DNA from 4 places in the Priestia sp. FW507-14D1A genome. Region 3 is predicted to be linked to each of the others. Evidence: riboswitches for the same ligand, from Rfam matches in the RefSeq annotation. Region 3 holds a riboswitch; each other region holds the start of a gene.
The links. A riboswitch is a leader RNA that binds a small molecule or an ion and turns the genes downstream of it on or off. The one in region 3 is predicted to bind thiamine pyrophosphate.

Region 1 (3,134 bases), on a different contig from region 3:
CGTCTCTACACGCGGACGTTTAGGTCCAAACAAATCTGCTAGAATCATTAATACAGCTCCGACTACTAAGCCAATTAGCACCGTATTTAAAGAAAACAAATGTTCATCAATGTAATCATCAAACAAAAGTCCTAACACTCCTGCGGGTAACAAACCAACAATTACCTGCATTAAATTCAAGCGATTTGTCGGTCCAATTGGAGCAGCTGGCTTTTTTCCCAATCCTAATAAATTAATGAAACGATCTTTAAAAATAACTACTACTGCTAAGATCGACCCTAGCTGAATAACAATTTTAAATGTATTAGCTACTGGAGATGAAAATAATTCTTTGGAATTCAACCATAGGTCATCCACAATAATCATATGCCCAGTTGACGAAACAGGAGCAAACTCTGTTAAACCTTCTACAATCCCTAAAATGATTGCTACAATAATTTCCCACATAAAGCTATGTACCTTGCCTTTCTTTCAAATTAATAAGCTTATCGCTTCGTTTTACATGCTCAACTATTTTCCTAATTTGACACTTGCTTTTTTATCATAATTGTTAAAACTATGAAATACAATGTGTATTTGCAAAAAGATAAGAATCTTTAATAATTTGTAATAAAAACCTTACATGCTATAATCAAAAAACACGATATCAGCTTTTATTTACTTTAGAAAGTAGTCACTATGTTCGGTATAAATTCCGGCCCCTTAGCTAAAAATGAATCATCTAGACTATTTTTCTTTAGTGTGAAAAAATGACTAAATCATTATGTTTTTTCCATCTCCTTTACTGTCATCTATCATTTTAATCAACTAATGCTTGCTTATACGGCATATCCCCTAAGTAATTTGAAACTTTTTTCTCTCTTTACTCGTATATAGTAGTATCTTTTTTAGGAGGCTTTTTACTTATGAATGGAAATGTACGTACAATGAAATGGGTCACTGCTGGGTATGAAGCCTTGCTGGGAATTCCTTTAATTGGCGCCGGGATTGTTATGGGCTTTAGTTATACTCCTCTTTTTATTGGATTTATTCTTCATGCTATCACGCTCATTTTAGCTAATAGACGAGGGTTATCTGCGTATGGAAACATACTAGGGATTGTTACTTCACTGGTTGCTTGGATTCCATTTTTAGGGTTTATCATGCATATTATTACAGCTATTGTGATTGCAATTGATGCCGCTAGACAACGTTAATTGTCTAGCTTTTTTTATTTAAGGGTTGATTTTTTACCGAATGATGGTAAACTTAAGCCGTAAATTGAATAATTTGAATGTTATTTCTACTAGGGGTGTCTGATAGCTCAGACTGAGAGAAGAGTGCAATAAAACTCTTTAACCCTTTGAACCTGATTTGGGTTATACCAGCGGAGGGAAGTAGTCTTGAAAAGAATAGTATATGTTTATTCTTTTTTCGCCTATTCCATCGGGTTCTGTCTATCACAGAACCCGATTTTTTTATGGTTCGGTATAGCTACACTTTATGCGAAACCGGAGGAATATGTAATGTCAAAACAAAACGTATCAGTTTCTATGAAAAAGCCTTTTCCAAACAGTCACAAAGTATATGTCCAAGGATCCAGAGAAGACCTTAAAGTGCCTATGCGTGAAATTCATCAGTCTCCTACTACAGGATCTTTTGGGGAAGAAGAAAATAGTCCCGTACGTGTATACGACACGAGCGGTGTTTATACAGATCCCTGTTATGAAATTAATTTACAAAAAGGATTACCGGCTCTGCGCGAAAAGTGGATTGCAGAACGAAACGATGTAGAAACATATCAAGGCCGTACGGTTCAGCCACAGGATAACGGTTATTATGATGGTGATCCAAGAGATCAGTACGAGCGCTTTATCACTAATCGTTTACCGTTGCGCGCGAAAAAAAATCAAAATGTAACGCAAATGCACTATGCGAAAAAAGGAATCATCACGCCCGAAATGGAATTTATCGCTATTCGTGAACAGATGGATCCTGAAGTCGTGCGTGAAGAAGTAGCAAGAGGACGTGCCATTATCCCTAATAATATCAATCACCCTGAGAGCGAACCGATGATTATCGGCCGCAAATTCCACGTGAAAATCAATGCTAATATCGGAAATTCAGCTATTCGTTCAGCTATTGAAGATGAAGTAGAAAAAATGACATGGGCAACGCGTTGGGGAGCCGATACAATTATGGATTTATCAACAGGAAAGGATATCCACACAACGCGCGAATGGATTATCCGCAACTCGCCTGTTCCTGTAGGGACCGTTCCTATTTACCAAGCGCTTGAAAAAGTAAAAGGTGTAGCAGAAGATCTAACGTGGGAAGCATATCGCGATACATTAATTGAACAAGCTGAACAAGGTGTTGATTACTTTACTATTCACGCAGGTGTTCTTTTACGCTATATTCCTCTGACAGCGAAACGTACGACAGGTATTGTTTCACGCGGAGGATCCATCTTAGCGCAGTGGTGTTTAGCTCATCATGAAGAGAACTTTTTATATACTCGCTTTGAAGAAATCTGTGAAATCTGTAAAGCATACGATATTTCTATTTCACTTGGCGATGGACTACGTCCTGGTTCCATTGCAGATGCTAATGATGAGGCACAGTTCGGTGAATTAGAAACGCTTGGTGAATTAACTAAAATTGCTTGGAAACACGATGTTCAAGTTATGATTGAAGGTCCTGGACATGTTCCTATGCACCTCATCAAAGAAAACGTAGATAAACAAATGGAAATATGCCAAGAAGCTCCCTTTTATACTCTTGGACCGCTTACAACCGACATCGCTCCAGGCTATGACCATATTACATCAGGTATTGGGGCTGCAATGATTGGCTGGTTTGGGACAGCTATGCTTTGCTACGTAACGCCAAAAGAACATTTAGGTCTGCCGAATAAAGAAGACGTTCGAGAAGGCGTTATCACCTATAAAATTGCTGCGCATGCCGCTGACCTAGCAAAAGGCCATCCAGGAGCACAAAAACGCGATAACGCGCTGTCTAAAGCAAGATTTGAATTTAGATGGAATGATCAATTTAACCTTTCACTAGATCCAGAGCGCGCAAAAGAATATCACGATGAAACACTTCCCGCTGAAGGTGCTAAAACAGCCCATTTCTGTTCAATGTGTGGACCT
Region 2 (3,134 bases), on a different contig from region 3:
ACCGCTTGACGCTGAGTCGTAAAGTCTGGAAATTTCCCTGTTCCTAATAATAAACGTGAATTAAATGTATATTGTCCAATTTTTAACATACTCTTCATCCTCCTCCTACAAATGAAACGACTTCTAATGCATCTCCATCTTTCAAACTTGCATCACTATGTTCTTCTTTTTGTAAAATATTCTTGTTTAGCTCAACAATTACCACTCGTTCATGCAGGTTCTGAGCCTGCAACAAGTGCTGAACCGTTTCAATTTCATCTCCAACAGTAACGGTCTTACCATTAATGATTAGATTCAATGAACTCCCTCCATTACTCTAGTTAGCTGAAATGATGTAAAAAATGAATGATTCGGCTTTTTCCCTAACAAAGCATCAGCCATAATTTTTCCAGTTGCAGCACTTAATAAAATACCATTTCGGTAGTGGCCAAACGCCATGTGTAGATTCGCTATTTCAGGATGCTCTCCTAAATAAGGCCAGCCATCATTTGTTTGTGGACGAAGACCTGCCCATGCTTTTTCAAATGTAGCATCTTTAATAGCCGGCAGAAGCGCAGAAGCTTTATTCAGCAAAAATTGAATACCTTGTGCAGAAACCGTCTTGGTAAAATCATGCTGTAGCTTAGTTGCCCCTATTACGATTCTTCCACCAGTCTTTGGCACTAAGTAAAAACCTTCATCTAAAAAAATCGTTTTAGAAAGCAGTGGCTTATGACTTTGCAGAGCAATACACTCCCCTTTTACAGGAAACACCTGACCTAAATGTTCAGAAGAAATAAAGCGTTTAGCCCATGAGCCTGCTGCAATAACTACTTTTTCTCCATAAAAAGAGCCTTTGGACGTCTGTACACCTTTTACCGTTTCATTTTCCATAATAAGAGAATGAACGTCACAGTATTCGAATACATCTGCTCCGTGATACAAGGCTCCATGAGCAAGAGCCTGGGTTAACTTAGCCGGAGCTAGCTGGCCGTCTCCCGGTATTGTAATGGCTCCGTATATGTCTGGAGAAAGCCCGGGTTCTAACAAACGCGCTTCTTTTACATCGATCCATCTTACATGTTCATCCCACCGGTGATGCTGAGCGGCTTTTTTCTTTAATACGTGTGCATCTTCTTCAGTTACAGCAACTTTTAATAAGCCTTTTTGAATGAGCTCTACGTCGATGGCCGTTTTTTCTTTTAGTTCCTTCACCAGTTCGGGAAACATGCTTCTGCTCTTAATAGCAAGGTCTAAAAGAGGACCTTCTTCATCAATTTCAGCTTGAGCACCTAAAATACCAGCGGCTGCACTTGAAGCTTCACAACCAATTTGATTGCGTTCAAGAATAGCTACTGACGCTCCTTGTTTTGACAAATGATAAGCGATAGAAGAGCTGATTATACCTCCTCCGATTAACAGTACATCATAATGCTGCTTCATTTTCTCCACCTCCAGATGTCCATATATGAGAATATTGTTTAATCGCTTTAAGGGGATCTTGCGCAAGCATGACACCAGACATCACAGCTATACCGTGTGCTCCTGTTTGCAGCACCTCTTTGGCATTTACAGGTGTAATTCCTCCAATGGCAATAACCGGTATCTGCACAGCATCTACTACTTCTTTTAGCGCTGCTATCCCTCGACTTCTTAATCCTTTTTTTGAATGTGTTGAATAAATATGTCCGTATAGAATGTAGTGAGCACCATCTTTTTCAGCTTCTAAAGCCTCTTCCACAGAGTGAACTGACTTTCCGACCATGAGAGAAGGAAATGCGTCTATAACAAACGAAACGTCTAAACTATGATAGGCAAGCTGTACGCCTTTTGCTTTTAAAGCATGCGCTACATCAACTCGATCGTTCACAATAATTTTAGAGCAACAAAATGGCAGGCTTTCTAGTAAACATTGAATCTGCTTTGCCGTTTTTTCTTTTTCTCTAATATGAACGGCGCCCGCAAAAGGCGCGATAGCTGTTAAAATTTTTTGAAGCTCTTCGATTGGCTGCTTATCTGTTGTAATGACATGAAATTTAGGAATATCCACATGATCGAAACCTTTCCATTCAGAATAAAGAGAAATTTCAATCACTTCATCTTGTGTAGAGGGCTTTATTACATACAAAAAACCACTCTACAACGTAGAGTGGTTAGCATGCATCTTTATGTAAACATGATCGCCACTTCCCTACGCTGGTCCAAACCAGATCAGGTTCAAAGGGTCCGAAATACATTCGTCTCAGCTTCAAAAGCTCCCCTAGTGATTGCTATTTATTGATTTTGTTTTCGTACTTAAAATTATAACACAACTAGATGTAAATACAATATCCCTTTATGCTCTTACGGCTCTCTTCCTTTTATAGAGGTATCTTTTAGGCTTCTTTACTAAGAGGCTCGGCGCACCGCATCATTCTGCTTTTTATATGGTTAGTAATCGGTATAGTCGTCGAATTCTTCTTTGTCTTTTTCCTTTTTCCGATCCCATATAAACAGCAGGAGTAACATAATAAAAGTTAGAATATAAAAACCGTAAAAAATAAATGCTGCCACAACATTTATAAATAAAAATAAAAAACCGATGATCTGACCTGCAACAGCTACAATCAACAAAATGTATTTCCAAACTTCTGCTTTTCTATCCATTCTCTACTTCTCCGTCTTTTTGTTTTTCCCTACTAGAAACGTTCTCTTTACTTAAATAAAAACGTCCCTGCCAGTAAACCGACTGTAAATAAACCAACTGTTCCAAATGCTGAAATCCCCACGTACGCCAACATTTTTCGATAAAATTTTTCTCGAATTAACTGTACGGTTTCCACACTAAACGTTGAAAAAGTGGTAAAGGCACCAAAAAACCCAATGCCAATCATTAAAAATATTGAATCATCATAAGCATGACTCGGAACCTTTCCATAATAACTACCGTAAAAAAGACCAAGTCCAAACGCACCGAGCAAGTTTACAAACAGCATTGATACTGGAAAAGGAGGGTTTGAAACTGTTTTTGTAACTTTTAAACCCAAAAGATAACGGCATATTCCTCCAGCTGCCCCGCCAAGTGCCAAGCTCACTATGCTCATTTACTTCACCTCATGTACTTTCACTAAATTTTTTCCTGCCGCTTCACCGCATAGATAGCCTGCTAAAGCAAG
Region 3 (3,134 bases):
CAGAAGAAATCGAAGCCAATCCGAACGTGCACGTACTATTGGGCTACAGCGGCGAAGGATATGGCGATCAATACTTAGAATTATCTGGTACAGCTGTTCTTCGTACTGGTGATCAATTAAAAGGACGTATATGGAATGATCACATGAAAGAATGGTTTGACGGTCCAAATGACCCTGAGTATGTTGTTCTTGAAATTACGCCGAACGAAATTCGCTTTATGAATGAAGGCGAAGAAACTCCTCAAACTGTTCAGCTATAATAAAAAAAGCGCACAGTGTGCGCTTTTTTTATTTTCCTACCGCTTCTTTCAATTGAGCTGCTTTTTCTTTTGGAGACGCTGCTAAGCTAATCGCGGTAATAATAGAAACGCCATCTGCACCTGCTTCTACTACTTGTTTGGCATTTTCAGGCGTGATCCCGCCGATTCCTACAATTGGAAAGTCAATATTCTGGTTTCGCACTTCTTCAATTAACTTTGTACCTTGCACTGCTTTTGCGTCTTTTTTTGTAGACGTAGGAAAAACAGGTCCCATTCCTACATAATCCGCCCCGTCTTTTATCGCTTGCTGCAGCTCTTGTACATTATGAACAGAGACGCCTACAATTCCTTTTCCTATTTTCTCTCGAACAATATGAGCTTTTTCATCTTCTTGTCCAATATGAACGCCATCTGCTTGTAAGCGGATCGCTAAGTCAAGATCATCATTCACAACAAAAGGAACGCTGTGCTGCTGACAAATTTGCTGAAGTTCCTTCGCCAGCTGATATTTCGCTTCTCCTGTTAAGGCACCCTCGCCTTTTTCACGGAATTGAAACACAGTAACGCCGCCTTCAATTGCTTCTTTCAACACTGCTCTCGGATCTTTTGTACAGTTATTGCTGCCCATTATAAAATAAACTTGCAGCAGCTTTTTGATTTCTTTGTTTGTCATTTTCCGGCTCCTTTTAACGTTGATGTACTCTTGCATATGATTCAATATCCTGCCCAGATAAAAGATAAAGCTGGTTTAACAGCTCAATTTGAAAGCTTCCCGGCCCTTCTTCACCTTTTTTCGCTGCGGCGATTTCACCTGCCACTCCGTAAAAACTTAAAGCAGCAACGCTTGCCTCGACATATTCTTTTTCTACAGCAGCGAAAGCTCCTATAATTGATGTCAGCAAACATCCAGTCCCCGTCACTTTCGTAAATAACGGGTGACCGTTGTCTACTGTATACGTTTTGTTTCCATCTGTGATTACATCTTGTTTACCGGTAATAACAATCACTGTATCTAATTTGTTCGCTGCTTTCTCAGCAAGTTCAATGACGTCTCCTTGCCCTTCTAATGAATCAACGCCTTTAATGAGCCATGACTCGCCTACTACATTCGCAACTTCAGCAGCGTTACCACGAATAACTGCCACATTTAATTCTTCTACAAGCTGACGTGCTACTTCTGTACGAAACGGTGTCGCTCCGGCTCCTACAGGATCGAAAATAACCGGCACGCCATTTTCATTTGCTGATTTTCCTGCTATTCTCATCGCTTCTACTTCTTGAGCCGTCAGTGTACCTATATTTAAGACAAGCGCTCCGGCGATTCGTGCCATGTCAGCCACTTCTTCTTTCGCATAAGCCATAACAGGTGAAGCTCCTAGTGCAAGCAGTCCATTTGCTGTAAAGTTGGTTACCACAACATTCGTAATATTATGAACAAGCGGACTTATGTCTCTTACTTTCTCTAATTGAGCTGAAATTTTACTAATATCCATGTTTTTTCACTCTTTTCATTTAGTTTTAACACTGCAAAAAAGACAAAAAAGCACCTTGCATGCGCAAAGTGCTTTGGTATGTACTCACATTCCCTGCGCTGGCATTATCCAACAGGTTCAAATGGTCAACAGGCGTCCCTGTACTCTCAGCCTGCCCCGCGCAAGCTCCCATACTATTCTTGTTACGTTTAAAGTTTACTATTAACCTTTTTTATTTGCAACCATTTCACTGTTTTGCCGATAAAATAAAGCTTCTCTATAGGCTGAGTGGCGCTTTAAAGCTTACACCATTCCTCAAAGAATAATCAAAAGACCTCCAGTAAGCTACTGGAGGTCTTCTATTCCCTAAGAATTCTATCATTTTTCCTTATGGTTATTTCTCTTGAACCGCTTGATTTCTCACAACTGTTTTTCTGTCCTTCCCTGCTCTTAAAGATAAAAGAAAACAAAGAAGCAGTACAAGTGCAGCTGATACGTACGGATAATTAATGTTTATATCAAAGAGAAAGCCTGCTACAACGGGGCCAATAATATTTCCAAGACTTGTATAAGCAGAATTTAGTCCGGCTACATATCCTTGGTCGTCTTGTGCCATCATCGACATTTGCGTGCTGATTGCCGGACGTAAAATATCTGTTGCTAAAAAAACGATAAATGTCACAACAATAATAAGCCAGTACGTGTGCACAAATAGCGTAAGTAAAATAAAAAGTCCCGTCATCATCAAGCAAAACGAAATCACTCTTTTTTCACCAAACTTATTTAAAATCCATCCAAAAATCGTAACCTGCACTACAGCCCCCGCAATAGAGCCGAACGTAATAACAAACGCAATATCTTTTGGCGTAAAGCTAAATTTATGATCAACAAATAGTGAAAAAATCGTTTCATAATTGGATAATCCAAACGATGTCACAAAAACAATAATTAAACTTAAAAAATAAGGTTCTTTATAAGAATTCATAAGCTGCAGTAGCAGCCGCTCTTCTTTTGGATTCTCATTGTTTGAAACAGTATGATTTTGTACAGGACGAGACTCTGGCAAAACAAGAAGCGTAATCACTGCAGCCAAGCCTCCTGCTACTGCGGCCATATAAAATGGTACACGCATGCCGTATTCAGCTAAAAAGCCGCCGATACCGGGTCCAATAATAAATCCTGTTGTAATCGCCGCCGTCACATAGCCCATTCCTTTAGCGCGTTCTTTAGCAGACGTCACGTCCGCTGTATAGGCCATAACAGCAGGCATAATGAGCGCGGCCCCAACCCCGCCTAACATTCTCGATACAAATAATAAAAGAGGTGTACTCACTGAACCAAAGAACCATTCAGACAAGGCAAAAACAATCATTCCCGCTACAATAATTTTCTTTCTCCCTAA
Region 4 (3,134 bases), on a different contig from region 3:
ATTTGTATCCTAACCAAACAATTAAGAATAAAGGAAGTCCGATATAAGAAACAAGTACACCGTACCAGTCAATCGAATCACCCGTAAACGCCGAATAGTTTTGACCTAAAATGACAACAGCACATAAAATAAAGGCAAAGATAGGACCAAACGGGAAAAGTTTTGCATGATATGGAAGTTCACTCAAATCATGACCTTGAGCAACAAATGCTCTTCTAAAACGATAGTGGCTGATGGCAATTCCTAACCAAGCAATAAAACCAGACATACCAGAAGCGTTAAGTAACCACGTGTATACCGCACCGTCTCCAAAAAATGAAGCACCAAATGCAAGTGTACCGACAAGTGCCGTTGCGATTAAAGCATTAACCGGAACGCCTCGTTTATTTACTTTTGCTAAGAACCTCGGTGCTTTTCCATCTTTCGCTAAGTTCCAAAGCATACGCGTAGAAGCATACATACCTGAGTTACCAGCAGATAAAACGGCTGTTAAAATAACGGCATTGATAGCTGATGCTGCAAACGCCAGACCTGCTCGTTCGAATATTAAAGTAAATGGACTTACCCGCACATCATCACTTGCTAATGAATCCGCTGTGTATGGAATAAGCATCCCGATAACAAAAATAGCTAAAATATAAAATAACAAGATGCGCCAGAAGACTTGTTTAACTGCGCGAGGAACCGTTTTTTCCGGATCTTCACTTTCTCCAGCTGCGACTCCAAGCAACTCTGTTCCTTGGAATGAAAAACCAGCAGCCATAAAAATACCTAAGACAGTAAAGAATCCACCGTGAATGGGTCCATCACCAAGCGTGAAGTTTTTAAAACCTGGTGCTTCATTGTTAAAGATACCAAAAATCATCATAATACCAATAACTAAAAAGATGATAACCGTTACTACTTTAATTAACGAAAACCAAAATTCAGATTCACCAAATCCTTTTACAGAAAGGTAGTTAAGCCCAAACATAATTAATAAAAACAGGGCACTCCATAAAATAGAAGAAGAGTTTGGGAACCAAAATTTCATAATAAGGGCTCCAGCCGATAATTCAGCTGCAATCGTAATAGCCCAGTTATACCAATAGTTCCAGCCGAGAGCGAAACCAAAGGATGGATCTACAAACCGAGACGCATACGTACTAAACGAACCGGCTTCAGGCATATAAGCTGCGAGCTCCGCTAGGCTGGTCATCAAAAAGTAAACCATGACACCAATGATAGCGTAAGCTAAAAGCGCTCCCCCAGGTCCTGCTGTGTGAATTGCTCCACCACTTGCTAGGAATAAGCCGGTTCCGATGGCTCCTCCTAATGAAATCATCGTTAAGTGGCGAGATTTCAACCCACGTTTTAATTCTTGCTGCTCTTGCATAGATAAATGCTCCTTTCGAATGTACGGAAAGAGACGGGATAACATAAAAAAAGCCCGCAGTATATGTGCGCGCTTTTAAATCTGAAAACCGCGTCAACCTTCCGTGAAGATAGCTCTTCACATCACTCGCATGATGTGACAGTTCTGTTCCTGTTCGGAGACAGCCCCAGCTTAAATCAACAGAGAAGTGATCTAAACTTCGGCAATTTTTCCTTTCAAGCAACATCCTCAATGTTCTCTGCATTTCCGTTGCTTTACTATTAAAAACTGCGACCTCTACCTCATCGATTAGGATGAGGGTTTTTTATATTCATTTGACATAAAAGAAGTATACCAAATACTAAAACGATTGTCATTATAAAAAATAGATTCAGAAAATAGAAACATCTTTGAAATCTCTCGAATCTATTTTGTTACATATGATATAATGGATGTTGTCATAATACTACATAAATATCCGAACGTACCACAGGGGGAGCCGCCGTGCTGAGAGTGAACAAATTGTTCAGACCCTTCGAACCTGTTAGTTAACGCTAGCGTAGGAATGTGGGAATAGTAGCATATATTTGCTTACTCCTGTGTAAACCGTTTGATATGAATGATTCAAAAACAGGAGTGAGAAACGTGAATAAAGCATTACCTTTACAGGCTAAAATTGAAATAGCTATTTTTGCAGCATTGGCACTTCTACTTGATCTTTTGCCTTCCATTAAGATTGCAACGGCTGTGAGTATTTCGTTCTCCATGGTGCCCATTTTTATTATGTGCTTTCGCTGGGGAGTAAAAGGCGGGGCTCTATCTGGTCTATTATGGGGGCTTTTACAGTTGGCAACAGGAACGGCTTATATTTTAACAGCGCTGCAAACGTTTATTGAATATATTGTGGCTTTTGCTTTTATAGGTTTTGGAGGTATTTTTTCGCAATCTATTAAAACAAATTTAGCTAACAATAACAGATCAAAAGCTTTTGTTTTGATTGTTTTATCCCTTATTATCGGCAGCTTCGCACGGTATTTCTGGCACTTTATTGCGGGTATTATTTTCTGGGGGTCATATGCGCCAAAGGGCATGTCCGCTCTATGGTATTCTTTTTCAATGAACGGGATTTCAATGGTAGGATCACTAATAGCCTGCTTAATCATTCTTTCACTATTAATTCCATCGGCATCAAGAATGATTATAACTAAATCACACTCATCATAAGCAAAAAGACTAAATCTACCAAGATTTAGTCTTTTTTGTCATTTGTCACCTTTGTTTACACAAAAGTGTGTCAGGTTTGATAACATAGTTAGTGAAATATTCAAAAAACTGTTTTATGATAATCACCATATTCAAACGAGATAAGGGATTGATAGCATGCTACAGAAATGGATCACGAGCATAGGTTTAGATATTGGAACAAGTACAACAAAACTGATTGCAAGCAAGCTGTTAATAGCAAATCAACAAAATCAGTTTACGCTGCCAGGCTGTCAAATTATTGATCGTCGCGTAACGTATGCAAGTTCTATCTATACCACCCCTATGCTAAACGATGTTGAAATCGATGTTCAACGATTAACGGTACTACTAGAACAAGAGTATAAGAATGCAGGAATCTCCTTAGATCAAGTGGAGGCAGGTGCTGTGATCATCACAGGAGAAACGGCCAGAAAGAAAAATGCAGAAAGTATCGTTCACTATCTAGCCGAACATGCTGGGGATTTTGTTGTTGCAACAGCCGGCGCTGACTTAGAAGGAATATTAGCTGCAAAAG

Region 1: another riboswitch for thiamine pyrophosphate. It lies ahead of thiC (phosphomethylpyrimidine synthase ThiC); the one in region 3 lies ahead of thiM (hydroxyethylthiazole kinase).
Region 2: another riboswitch for thiamine pyrophosphate. It lies ahead of AC3WJG_RS24095 (thiamine phosphate synthase); the one in region 3 lies ahead of thiM (hydroxyethylthiazole kinase).
Region 4: another riboswitch for thiamine pyrophosphate. It lies ahead of thiT (energy-coupled thiamine transporter ThiT); the one in region 3 lies ahead of thiM (hydroxyethylthiazole kinase).

What each region holds. Positions count from the first base shown of each region.
Region 1 is NZ_JBYSWQ010000017.1:21,314-24,447, forward strand. Features, by position in the region: gene AC3WJG_RS25900 (undecaprenyl-diphosphate phosphatase) at 1-447, opposite strand, end outside; gene AC3WJG_RS25905 (hypothetical protein) at 906-1,196, shown strand; TPP riboswitch at 1,278-1,392, shown strand; gene thiC (phosphomethylpyrimidine synthase ThiC) at 1,506-3,134, shown strand, end outside.
Region 2 is NZ_JBYSWQ010000011.1:10-3,143, reverse strand. Features, by position in the region: gene AC3WJG_RS24110 (thiazole synthase) at 1-89, opposite strand, end outside; gene thiS (sulfur carrier protein ThiS) at 95-298, opposite strand; gene thiO (glycine oxidase ThiO) at 295-1,422, opposite strand; gene AC3WJG_RS24095 (thiamine phosphate synthase) at 1,406-2,029, opposite strand; TPP riboswitch at 2,151-2,251, opposite strand; gene AC3WJG_RS24090 (hypothetical protein) at 2,410-2,625, opposite strand; gene crcB (fluoride efflux transporter CrcB) at 2,673-3,062, opposite strand.
Region 3 is NZ_JBYSWQ010000005.1:161,179-164,312, reverse strand. Features, by position in the region: gene AC3WJG_RS18420 (pyridoxamine 5'-phosphate oxidase family protein) at 1-260, shown strand, start outside; gene thiE (thiamine phosphate synthase) at 289-933, opposite strand; gene thiM (hydroxyethylthiazole kinase) at 947-1,753, opposite strand; TPP riboswitch at 1,827-1,935, opposite strand; gene AC3WJG_RS18405 (MFS transporter) at 2,127-3,134, opposite strand, start outside.
Region 4 is NZ_JBYSWQ010000003.1:176,151-179,284, reverse strand. Features, by position in the region: gene AC3WJG_RS14450 (amino acid permease) at 1-1,375, opposite strand, end outside; lysine riboswitch at 1,478-1,662, opposite strand; TPP riboswitch at 1,837-1,937, shown strand; gene thiT (energy-coupled thiamine transporter ThiT) at 1,970-2,578, shown strand; gene AC3WJG_RS14440 (ethanolamine ammonia-lyase reactivating factor EutA) at 2,735-3,134, shown strand, end outside.